3 regions of the Limosilactobacillus sp. genome follow, and region 1 is predicted to be linked to each of the others. Evidence: predicted binding sites of a transcription regulator. Region 1 holds the regulator's gene; each other region holds the start of a gene.
What was found. The regulator HrcA, encoded in region 1, represses chaperone genes, less so after heat shock. The targets are predictions, from matches to a motif close to TTAGCACTCNNNNNNNNNGAGTGCTAA.
Positions count from the first base shown of each region.

Region 2: a site for HrcA is predicted at 2,518-2,544, ahead of LKE23_RS03800 (Hsp20/alpha crystallin family protein). Genes of this name have one in related genera too.
Region 3: a site for HrcA is predicted at 2,706-2,732, ahead of LKE23_RS03955 (ATP-dependent Clp protease ATP-binding subunit). Genes of this name have one in related genera too.

Region 1 covers NZ_JAKVPE010000001.1:203,875-208,056, reverse strand. The annotation lists gene dnaK (molecular chaperone DnaK) at 1-1,107, opposite strand, end outside; gene grpE (nucleotide exchange factor GrpE) at 1,146-1,727, opposite strand; gene hrcA (heat-inducible transcriptional repressor HrcA) at 1,740-2,789, opposite strand; gene LKE23_RS01005 (hypothetical protein) at 2,906-3,277, shown strand; gene LKE23_RS01000 (hypothetical protein) at 3,316-3,537, opposite strand; gene ribF (riboflavin biosynthesis protein RibF) at 3,660-4,182, opposite strand, start outside.
Region 2 covers NZ_JAKVPE010000001.1:778,724-782,905, reverse strand. The annotation lists gene LKE23_RS03815 (phosphoenolpyruvate carboxykinase) at 1-846, opposite strand, end outside; gene LKE23_RS03810 (acyl-CoA thioesterase) at 1,020-1,529, shown strand; gene LKE23_RS03805 (LysM peptidoglycan-binding domain-containing protein) at 1,705-2,325, shown strand; gene LKE23_RS03800 (Hsp20/alpha crystallin family protein) at 2,624-3,058, shown strand; gene LKE23_RS03795 (HdeD family acid-resistance protein) at 3,131-3,652, opposite strand; gene LKE23_RS03790 (hypothetical protein) at 3,785-3,952, opposite strand; gene LKE23_RS03785 (VanZ family protein) at 3,990-4,182, opposite strand, start outside.
Region 3 covers NZ_JAKVPE010000001.1:802,496-806,677, reverse strand. The annotation lists gene LKE23_RS03960 (ECF transporter S component) at 1-261, shown strand, start outside; gene LKE23_RS03955 (ATP-dependent Clp protease ATP-binding subunit) at 305-2,524, opposite strand; gene LKE23_RS03950 (hypothetical protein) at 2,788-2,973, shown strand; gene LKE23_RS03945 (phosphocarrier protein HPr) at 3,101-3,367, shown strand; gene ptsP (phosphoenolpyruvate--protein phosphotransferase) at 3,367-4,182, shown strand, end outside.

The DNA.
Region 1 (4,182 bases):
TGGCGTAACATCAAGCAGCACAACATCCTTAACGTCACCGGTCAGCACACCACCCTGAATGGCAGCACCGAGGGCAACGGCTTCGTCAGGGTTGATGGAGTGGTTTGGTTCCTTGCCAGTCAGGTCCTTAACCATTTCCTGAACGGCTGGGATCCGGGTAGAACCACCGTTTAAGATCACTTCGTCAATGTCATCAAATGACAGGTCAGCATCCTTCAAAGCATTCAGAACTGGTTGCTTAGTCCGTTCAACCAGATCATTAGTCAGTTGGTTGAATTGGGCACGGCTCAGCGTCTTTTCCAGGTGCAGTGGACCGTTTTCACCAGCGGAAATGAATGGCAGGCTGATTTGGGCTTCTTGAACACCGGAAAGGTCCTTCTTGGCCTTTTCAGCGGCATCCTTCAGCCGTTGCAGGGCCATCTTGTCGGTGGACAGGTCAACGCCGTGTTCTTCCTTGAAGCCATCGATCAACCAATCCATGATCTTTTGGTCGAAGTCATCCCCACCCAGGTGCGTGTCACCGTTCGTGGAGAGTACTTGGAAGACCCCGTCACCGAGTTCCAGGATGGAAACATCGAAGGTCCCACCACCAAGGTCGTAAACCAGGATCTTTTCGTCCTTATCCTGCTTGTCCAGGCCGTAAGCCAGTGAGGAAGCAGTTGGTTCGTTGATAATCCGCTTAACATCCAGGCCGGCAATCTTTCCGGCATCCTTGGTTGCCTGACGCTGAGCATCGTTGAAGTAGGCTGGCACGGTGATAACGGCCTTGTCAACCGTGTCACCGATGTAGTCTTCGGCGTACTTCTTCAGGTACTGCAGAATCATGGCAGAAATTTCTTGTGGCGTGTACTTCTTGCCATCAACTTCAACCGTGTAGCCGGCTTCACCCATGTGACTCTTGATGGATGAAATCGTGTTCGGGTTGGTGATTGCTTGCCGCTTGGCAACTTCACCGACTTGTGTTTCGCCATTCTTGAATGAAACAACGGATGGCGTCGTCCGACTACCTTCCGGGTTAGTAATAATCTTTGGTTCGTTACCTTCCATCACGGCAACGGCGGAGTTAGTAGTACCTAAATCAATACCAATAATCTTGTTACTTGCCATTGTTTAATTCCCTCTTTTTAATATTTAATTATCATTAATTATTGTGCAACAACAACCATTGCTGGGCGCAGGACCCGGTCCTTCAGCTGGTAGCCAGCCTGCAGAACCTGGACCACGGTGTCTGGTTTTTGATCATCCTGAACCGGAACGGTTTGAACCGCCTGGTGCAGGGTCGGATCAAAGGGCTTGTCCAAAGCCTCGATCTCGGTAATTCCGTGATCCTTTAGGGCAGCAATCAGGTGGTCGTGAACCATCTGGATCCCGTGCTTGAGCTGCTTACCGTTTTCGTCCGTGACTTCAATCGTCAGGGCGCGCTTCAGGTTGTCCAGCACCGGCAGGACGGACTTGGCGAGGTCCTGACCATCATACTTTAAGATCTGGGCCCGTTCCTTGTTGAAGCGGTTCGTCATGTTTTGAATCTCCGCCTCAGCCCGCAGGTACTTGTCGTCCTTGTCATCGAGTTGTTGCTTCAAATCCTTGATCTGTGCTTCAAGCTCTTCTTCACGGCTTGGCTTAGCGGCTTTGTCAGCCTGCTTTGCCTGCTTTTGCTCATCCTTTGCTTCATTTGCTTTAGATGAGGCCGCTTGTTTCTTGGCTTGCTGTTCTTCCTTGTCTGCCAATTAACTCGCCTCCTATGAATCGTAGTAATGTCGATAGAAACCTAACAGACGCTTGGCCAGCTCCTGCCGGAAGGCATTCACCAGACCAATTGTCCGTGAGTACGGCATTCTGGTCGGCCCGAGCACGGCGATGATGCCCTTGCCATATTGGTCAACATCGTAGGTCGCCGTAATCAGACTGTAGTTGTCGAGTACCTTATCCTTGGAAATCTCGGAACCAATCCGCACGTTGACGCCCTGGTCGTTGAGATCGGCGTCAAGCAGGTGGGAAAGCTGATCATTGTGGTCGAGCAGCTGGTACATCGTCTGCAGCGACTGCGGATCCTTGTTGTTCGAGAAATTCAAAAGGTTCAGTCGGCCGCCAATGAAGAATTGCTCCCGGGCAGCCTTGGAAACGACATTATCAAAAAGATCCAGGAAGCCATCGGCGCTGTGCATGTAGTGCATGACGCGCAATGGGATATCGTCATTCAGCCGCTTCAAGACGGTTGACAGTGGCAGGCCCACCAGTTGGTCATTGATCATTCGAATGACCGCTTGCAGGGCCTCCGGGTCAACGTCCCGTGACAGGGTGAAGGCTTGGCTCTCCACGTCCCCGCTGTCGGTAACCAGGATGGCAATCACCTTTTGGTTGCCCAGTGGGACCAGACGGAAGCCGCTCAAGCGAACGTCTTCTTGCTCTGGCTTCAGGGTCACGGCGGTGTATGACGTCAGGTTTGATAAAATATCAGCCGAGTGCGAGATGATTTCATCAATCTTCTGGAAACTGGTCCCCAGTGAGTTCTGAATAACGATCAGGTCGTTATCGGTGACCGCCCGCGGATTAAGCAGGTGATCAATGTAATAACGGTAACCGTCCTTGGAAGGCACCCGCCCCGAAGACGAGTGTTCCTTAGCGATCAGGCCCTGTTTTTCCAGAACCGCCATCTCGTTGCGCACCGTCGCCGGGCTGACCTTAAACGGCAGCTTTTCAGCCAGGTGCTTGGAACCCACGGGTTGACCAGTTGACGTGTATTGACGTACAATCGCTTGCAGGATCTTGTTTTGACGCTGTGTTAGCATATTAATCACTTCCCCTTTTAGCACTCTTTAGGGTTAAGTGCTAAGCACACTGTATAATATACCAACCACCACGCTAAAAGTCAAGAAATGTCAAACAGTTTTGAGGAGATTTTTTAATGGATAATAATCAGCAACGCTACCTCCAGCCGCACAGTGCACAGGAGGCAATGGAGATCATCCAGCGCCTCTTCAATAAGTACCGCAACGCGCCACTGACCAACGAGCTGCTGGCCTATCACAACAACCTGATCTACCGCCTGCAGTCGGACATCAAAGAAGCGGCCAAGAAGGAAGGCAATCCGGAACGTCTCAAGGAGATTGACCAGATGACCGACATCATGCGGTCCTGGACCAACCTCAAATTGACCGGCCACCCCTTCTACGGCAAGATGCGGCACTTCCAACTGGCGGTCGACGACGGGCCAAAGTTCAAGCGCCACGTGCACCGCATTCACCAAACCGGCGGCCACCGTGCTAGTCGGCATTAATAAAAACGAGCCGCCTCAAGGTGAGCTCGTTTTTATTATTATTTATTGGTAATGCTGATGCTAGCGTTGGCATATTTATCCGAGCCCTGGTCAATCAGATCCACTACCGCCCGCGGATCGGCCTCAACAACTTCATAATTTGCGTTAGCTAACTTAGCCGCCGAACGGGTCATGGCCCGCAGGTGGTGACTGCTTTGCTCCAAACGCGCGCAAATTTCTTGCCCCAGCGGACTCGTGGCCTCAATCACTAAAACGTTCATTTCAATCGCTCCTTTTCTTTGATTAGAACGATCATACGCCCGCTCCGGTTACCCGAGGCAAGAGAAAATTTTATTTTCAACATAAAAAGGTCAAGCACCGCAACAGTGCTTGGCCTTTTCCTTTAGGATAAAATTTGGTCTTCGAGTACGGGACGGTGGGCAACCACCTGGCGGGCTGCCTGTTCGTCGCGCTTCATCTGGGCAACGAGCTCATCGGCCCCGGCAAACTTCTCCTCACCGCGCAGGTACTGGTACCAGCGCACCTTGACCTCTTCGCCATAAACCATCTGGGAGAAGTCAAAGAGGTTAATCTCGAGGGTCAGTTGGTTGTCGTCGCCAAAGGTAATGTTACGACCAACACTCGCCATTCCCCCGTACCAGTGGCCACCGATCAAAACGTCGGTGGCGTACACGCCGATCCCGGGAAGGCGCTCCGGCGTTGGCGTCTCAACATTGATGGTTGGGAAGCCCAACGTCCGCCCCCGGGCCAGGCCGTGAACAATTAGGCCGGTGGTGGTGTAGTAGTAACCGAGCTCCGCGTTTGCCTCCTGGATCTGGCCGGCATCGATCAGCTGACGGATCAGGCGGGACCCCACCTTTTCGTTACCGTCCTCCGTAAATTTCGGCACCGTGACAACCTCAAAA
Region 2 (4,182 bases), 570 kb from region 1:
TTCGAGACCGAAGAGCAGGATCAAATCCGGCTTTTGACCTTCGATTTCTTCTGGGGATGCCAGTTCGAAGAGGTTGGAAAGAGCGATCCCGTTAACCAGGTAGTCAACGTTAAAGTAGATGTAGGCCAGGCTTTCACCGATCTTGGCTGGGTAGCAGTACCACTGACCCTTTTGACCGTGGAAACGCTTGATTGGATTTTCGTCAACTGCTGAGAAGACTCCTTCACGCTTGTTGCTCTTCGTGTGCATCATCATTGGTGGACGAAGCATGACGGTGTCGATGAAGTCAATGTCCCGTAACTCTTCGTAGCCTTCCGGAATCGGCCAGTTGTTAGGCTGAACCAGCATGGAGGCGTTGGTTGCAGCGTTAACTTCCCGGTAGGTCCGGTTCTTAAAGCCCTGGAGCTTTTCTTCAATGACCCGGTAGAGCTTCCGAACCAGCTCGTTTAAGTGGGTGTCGATGACCTTGAATTCATTGCCGGCGATCTTGCTGTTGTTGTAGTTTACAACGGAAACCCGCAGCAGTGAACGGTAGAATGAGTAGAGATCTTCGACGCTGGCCAGGATTTCCTTTGGATCGTAAACATCGTAGGCGCTGCCGTCGTTAACTAAGATCTTCTTGATAATTTCAACGTATTCTTCTGGCGTTGCATTGTCGAATGCATCGTCATCGTAATCTGGATTGCGCGAACCAAGATAAAGCTTAACAATGCTTAAGAGTTCTTCACTGTTGACCAGTGAATAGATGTCATTATAGTAAGCTTCACTCAGATTCAGAGTAGCGACACCGCGATCAAGGTTGGCATAAAGTGCCCTGCTTTGAATCTTTTGACTGTTTTCCGTCATCTGTACCATCAATCCTTTCATCTATTAAGGCTTGCACCTATTATAGTTTATTTTTAGAGAAAAATGATAATAAAATTAAAAAAGATTATGAAAATTCCGCAATTCTCACGGCCATAGGGGTCAACTGAAGTGTGGTAAAATACTAATATAATCAACATGTAAGGGGTTAAATTATGGACATCAATTGTGACGATACATTATCAGTTTCTTTGCACCGGGTCTTTAATGCCGACCTGAACGAGCACGGGACGGTTTTCGGCGGCCAAATTCTCAAGCTGGTCGACGGCGAAGCTTCGGTGGCGGCAATGCGGGTGACCCGAACGACGGTGGTCACGGCGGCCATGGATCATGTGCAATTCTTGCGGCCGTTCAAGCTTCAGGATTCAATGTGCATGGAGGCCTACGTTACCGGTGTCGGTCGGCGTTCGCTGGAGGTCTTCGTCAAGGTGATCGGGGAGCATTTGATGACCGGTGAGCGCTTCGTTGGCTTTACCTGCTTCATGACCTACGTGATCCAGGACCCGGACCAGCGAATTAAGTACGACCGGGTGGTTCCGCAGACCGATGAGCAGCGGGCAATGGTCGAGGGCTACGAGACCCGGCGGCTGCACCGGAAGGAAAACCGTCAGCGGCAAAAGACGATCGTGGCGGCGATCACGAAGCAAAAGCCGTGGTTGGCCTAAAGATTTTAAGCGGTTCGCACCGCCGAAGATTACAGGCAGTTTACAGAAATGACGAAAAATGATAACTCCCGGTAATCCGTCCGTAAAGACAATCTAGTATAGTAGTTACCGTTGTCGCGGCCAGCAAGTCTGGTCGCAGATCTACTATTGAGAAAAAGGATGGATTGATTTTTTTATGAAGTTATCGAAGAAAGCCGCCCAGATTACAGCAGCAATTGCCGGTGCCGTCGCACTGGGGACCGTTGCTACTGCAACGACTGCCAATGCCGATTCAATTTACACGGTTCAGGCAGGGGACACCCTTTCTGGGATTTCTTACAAGTTAGGTCATGACTTAACCTTTGTCGACACGTTGGCGAACAACAATGGGATTGCCGACAAGAACGTCATCTACGTTGGTCAAAAGCTGGTTATCAAGGACGACGGTGAAGTTGCCGTTGCCACTGCTCGCCAGGCAGAGACTCTGCCAAGTGCAACCAGCCAGAATACGGCCACGGAAACACAGGCAAGCACGAACACGACGAGTGCCGCTGCTAGTCAAACGAGCACGAGCTACACTTCTAGCGCTAGCGGTAGTGAAGCTGCGGCGAAGGCCTGGATTGCTGGCCGCGAATCAGGTGGCTCATACTCCGCTACCAACGGTCAGTACATCGGTAAGTACCAGCTTTCCGCTTCTTACCTGGGCGGCGATTACTCCGCTGCCAACCAAGAAAGGGTGGCTGACCAGTACGTTGCTAGCCGTTATGGCTCCTGGACTGCCGCACAGGCATTCTGGCAATCACACGGTTGGTACTAAAATCAGTTAATTAATCAGTAATGGTGATCCTCGGGGATGAGGGTCACCATTTTTTGCGTCCTTATATGATTGATTTTTCATATGAAAATAAATTTTTCAAAAAAATTGGGCTGTGGTTATGTAAATCTTTGCAGTCGTAATCCCTTGGGCGAGTAGTACTCATTAATTTGGTCAATAATAGTCAAACGAAAATTAGCACTCTTTAACATTAACTGCTAAAAAACTGTTGCATTTCCCCCGGCCGGGATTAAGATAGTAAGTGTAATCAAGATCAAGGTACAGAAAGGAAGAATCAATTATGGCTAATGAAATTCAACGTCGTAACAACAACCTATTCGATAATCTGATGAACATGCGTGATTGGATGAACGATGATTTCTTCTCAGGCTTAACCCCGGTATCTGATCACATGAAGACTGATGTCGCCGAAACCGACAAGGGCTACCAAGTCAAGATTGACATGCCTGGTTTCGCCAAGAAGGACATTCACATCAACTACGCCAACAACATCCTGTCCGTCACTGGACACCGTGACACCTTCGCCGATGACAGTGACAAGGAAGGCAACATCTTGCATAGTGAACGGAGCTATGGTCAGATGAGTCGTCAGTACCGTCTGCCGGATGTTGACCGGACTAAGGTTAATGCCCACTACGAGAACGGTGTTCTGACACTCGACCTGCCAAAGCTGGCCGCAAGTGAGGACAACGACAGCCACATTGAAATTGACTAATCCCCAACCAATCCAAATAAGAAAAAGCAATCCGCGAAAAACGGATTGCTTTTTTTGCTAACAGAGATGTTCTTAGAACGCCTCAATGATGTGCATGATCCCAAAGACCATCAGCAACAAGGAGATCAACCAGACAATCGTCATTGCGGACATCATCGGGCTGAAGAGCAGGATGATTCCTAAGATGACACTTAAGACCCCGAGGATCACCAGCCAGGTCGAATAGCCCCGGTGGAACTCCCGGAAGAGTCCGGCCGCCTTGATCTGCATGACGGAATCAATGATGAACCAGATGGCAAACAGGATGGCGATGTAGAGGACTCCCCAGTTCGGGTAGACCAGGACAATGATCCCCAAAATAATGTCCAGGATCGCGGTGAACATCAGCCAGCCGGAGCCCTCATTGAGCACTCGGTTGACGAATTGCCGGAACCAGAGTTCGTAGATTCCCCGCAGGATAAAGGCGATTCCGACAAGAATTGCCAGGAAATGCAAGGTCTTGTCCGGGTGCATCAGGGATGCGATCCCGGCCAGGACGAAGAGGATTCCGACGATCAGACTAAACCAATCAAACTTCTTTTGTTCATAAAGCATGTTTACCCCTCCTTCCAACTACTTGATAATTCTTATCATAAGGCAGTTTGAATACCAGCACAATAGAAAACGGACCGGTCGGTGCAATGTGTCTTTTAAGCAGACACTTGCGGACGACTGGTCCGTTCTTTTTTACAAATGTTCCTTGATGCCGTGGGGGAAGTCCTTGTCGATTTCCTTGAGGATCGGCAGCAGGTAGTTGACGTATTCGTGGTAAGCCTCGATTGGCTTGAGGTCCTTGGCGTGGGCCTGCATCAGGGCGATGGCGATGTCATGGGCCCGTTGTTCATTAGAAATCATTTTATTCACCTCAATGTTATAGTGTAGCAAATTTTGCCTACTTGAGCACAAAATAATGGAGGAATTTATGGCCGCCGTTTTGGTCAAGCAGGATCATTAAAGCGAACCCAATGATGGCCCCCAGGGTGTTGGTGATTAGGTCGTCGATGTCGGCGAGGCGCTGGAGGTTGAAGAGCCAGTCACAGACGAACTGGTTGCTTTCGATGAAGAGACTGAAGAGCAGTCCCCAG
Region 3 (4,182 bases), 600 kb from region 1:
TATGCCCATTCGCAACGGGCGGCGGCAATCGTGGCGGCGATCGGTGGGACGGTCACCAATACCGGCCTAGTCCTCGGTTTCGTGGCGCTTTTCTACCGGACCCCGGCGGTCGCTCATGCGTACGGGGTCAACGTTGACCACCTCCTGCCTGCTCTGGAGACGATCATGGCAACGAACGGGGTGGCCGAACTAACCTTGGCGGTAATTGTGGTGCCGCTGGTAGCCTTGCCGGTGCTGGAGGTACGACGGCGAATGCGGTAAACCAAAGCTCACTCATGGCTTGAAGCTAGAGTGAGCTTGTTTATTACTTATCGCTGTCAACGCTGGCATCCGCGGTCGCAACCGGCGCTGCCGCAACGACGGTGATGTTGCCATCGTCGTCGAGCTTAGCGGCCAGGTTCTTGACGTCGTTGTGGTCGAGAACGTAGTCGGCAATCCGGTCTTCGATCTGTTCTTGGATAACCCGCCGCAGCGGCCGGGCACCCATCTTCGGGTTGTAGCCGAGGTCGACCAGCTTTTCGGCAACGTCATCCGGCACGGCGATGTGGAGGCCACGGTCGCTGAGCATGCTGTTGACGTCGGTGATCATCAGGTTGACGATCTTCATCAGGTCCGGCTTGGTCAGGGCGTTGAACTGAACGATGTCATCGAACCGGTTCAAAAACTCTGGCTTGAAGTAGTTGGTCAGCTTGTCGAGAATCGAGTGGGTGGAACCATTCGATTCGGCACCGAAGCCGACACTGGCCGTGGAGTCACCGGTCCCGGCGTTGGAGGTCATGATGATGATCGTGTCCTTGAAGGAAACCGTCCGACCCTGGGAATCGGTCAGGCGCCCGTCGTCCAGGATCTGCAGGAACATGTGCATGACGTCCGGGTGGGCCTTTTCAACTTCATCGAGCAGGATCAGACTGTATGGGTGACGCCGAACCTGTTCGGTCAGTTGACCGGCTTCCTCGTAGCCGACGTAACCAGGAGCGGCCCCGATCAGCTTGGAAGTTGAAGTCTTGTCCATGTATTCGGACATGTCGAACCGGATCATGGCATCCTTAGAACCGAAGAGCTGCTTAGCCAGTTGCTTGGCCGTTTCGGTCTTCCCGACACCGGTTGGTCCAACGAAGAGGAAGGAACCAATCGGCCGTCCAGACTTGTTGAGCCCAATCCGGTTCCGCCGGATGGCCCGGGCAATCTTGTTGACGGCCTCGTTTTGGCCGATAACGTGCTGCTCCAGCTTCTTGTCGAGGTCCCGCAGCTGGTTTTCTTCTTGCTTCTGTAGGTCGCCAACGGGGATGTTGGTCTTCTCCTCGACGATCTTTTGCATGTCCTGAACGGTGACCGTCGCGGTGTCCTCGGTGTGGTTTTCTTCCGCGGCCTTCTTGGCCTTTTCCAGCTTGGAAACTTGGTCACGGTAGAAGGCAGCCTTTTCGTAGTCCTGGTTGTCAGCGGCCTGTTGCTTGTGGGCTTCGGCCGTGTGAATTTCGTTTTCGATCGTGTTCGGGTCGGCCGTCTTCAGGGTCAGGTTCTTGCGTGAACCGGCTTCGTCGAGCAGGTCGATCGCCTTGTCAGGCAGGAAACGGTCCTGGATGTAACGGTCGGATAGCTTAGCGGCGGCCACGATGGCGTCGTCGGTGTACTTGACGTGGTGGTAATCCTGGTAGCGACCCTTAATCCCATTTAAGATCTTGATCGTTTCCTCGACGGACGGTTCGTTGACCTCAACCGGTTGGAACCGCCGGGCGAGGGCAGCATCCTTTTCGATCTTCCGGTATTCGTTTAAGGTCGTGGCCCCGAGCAGTTGGAAGTCACCCCGAGCAAGGGCTGGCTTCAAGACGTTCCCGGCGTCCATGCCACCCTCGGCGTTGCCGGCACCCATGATTTCGTGGATTTCGTCGATGAAGAGGATGATGTTCTTGTTCTTGCGGACTTCTTCCATTAATTGTTGCATCCGCTTTTCGAATTGGCCCCGGATCCCGGTCCCCTGAACCAGGGAAACCACGTCGAGCCGGATAATTTCCTTATTCGCCAGCTTTTCCGGAACCTCACCGGAAACGATCGCCTGGGCCAAGCCCTCAACCACGGCGGTCTTCCCGACACCGGCTTCACCGATCAGGACCGGGTTGTTCTTGGTCCGCCGATTGAGGATTTCGATGACCCGCTTGATTTCCTTGTCACGGCCGATCACCGGGTCGATCTTGCCTTGGCGGGCCATGTCGGTCAGGTTAATTCCGTACTGGCCGAGGACGCCCTTGCCGCCACGGCGACCACCCTGGCGCTGGCCATTGGCACCGCCCGCCTGGCCATTGGCACCGGCCGGCTGACCTTGCATGTTGCCCATGGCGTTCATGAAGTCTTCCAGGCTTCCGAAGTTGAAGTTGTTCATTCCGTTACCCCCATTCATCATGTTGGTTTGTAAGTCTTGTAATTTTTGATAGCAATTTTGGCAGAGGTCAATTTGCACCCGCTGACCATTGAAATTCATCTGCAGGTGAATCGTTGCGGGATTTTGATGACAATTTTGACAGAGCATCGAATAAATACCTCCTTGATAGTATCTCCGAAAGGTCAGATAAAAGTTTGACCTTTCTTGACCATGACTACATTATACTTACTTTTTATCGTAGTGCAAGCCAAAAGACTCTTCTTAATCAAATCGCAAAGCCTTGCCGCCCTAAGTAGATCATCAATGGTCAAAGTCTTTACTGTAAATTTTAGCACTCTTTGACAAAGAATGCTAAAATAGGTGACGGAAAGTTCGCCATAATATAATGTAAGAAAAAATGAGGTGATTAAATGGCAGAGGAGAATTTTGAGCAGGAGCTTGACGACTTGCGGGATGGCAAGATCGACCAGTTCGTGATTACGCCGGAGAATTTCCAGGCCTTCCAGCGGGTCTATCACGCTTATCCGTACCGTACCCAGATTGAGGGCAAGGCCAATATCGGGGGTAAAATTGTTTATCACCTGCGCCAGGATTGATTGTTGACAAAAGCGCCGGCTGATCTTGTATTTAACGCTTACAATTGCTAAAATAAACATATCGAGGTGTATCAGCGGTATGGCCACTGATAATTTATTATATCTGCTCGAAGGAGACTGATTAAGTATGGAAAAACGTGATTTTACTATTACTGCAGAAACTGGTATTCATGCTCGTCCTGCCACTATTCTGGTTCAGACCGCATCTAAGTACGGTTCCGATGTAACCCTGTCATACGAAGGCAAGAGTGTTAACCTGAAGTCCATCATGGGCGTTATGTCCCTGGGTGTTGGTCAAAACGCCGAGGTTACCATCACTGCCAACGGTGACGACGAAAAGGAAGCACTGGACGCCGTTGCTGAAACGATGAAGAAGGAAGGATTGACTGACTAATGTCACTGCTGCTAACTGGGTTGGCGGCGAGCAGTGGGATTGCCATTGCGCCGGCCTACCTATTAGTAGGGTCAGATCTATCCATTAAGAAACAGCATACAGCTGACAAGAATCATGAGGTCGCCCGGCTTCGTGATTCTTTTACGTTAACGACGAAGGAGCTTAAGCAGATTCGGCAGCGGGCCCACCAGAACCTGGGTCAGCAGGCGGCCGCGGTTGTTGACACCCAGCTGGAAATACTGAACGATCCCGTCCTTTTGGCGAACCTTGAGCGCCTGATCAGGGGGAATGCCTACACAGCCGAGTGGGCGGCCAAGGTGACGACGGATCATTATCTGAACCTCTTTGAACACATGAATGATAATGACTATCTCCAGTCGCGGGCCCTGGCGGTGCAAGACGTGTACAAGCGCTTGTTGAGCCACCTGCTGGGGATAAAGCTTCCCGACCCGAATGCCCTGGATCACCGGGCAATTATCGTGGCTAAGAACGTGACGCCTACCGACACGGCTCAGTTCGACCGCCGCTACGTTGCCGGGCTGGTGACCGATTATGGTGGGCGGACGTCCCACTTTTCCATCATGTCCAAGACCTTGTCGCTGCCAGTGGTTGTCGGTACCCACAATGCGACGAGCCAGATTGAGGACGGCGACCTGCTGATCGTCGACGGCATTCACGGCAAGGTAATCGTGCGCCCAACCGACCAGCAACTGGAGCACTATCAGTTGCTGGCGGGGGAGTTTGCCCGGGAGCAACAGGTCTGGGGCGCCTTGCGCGACCAGCACACCGTCAGCAAGGATGGCCGCAAGTACGAG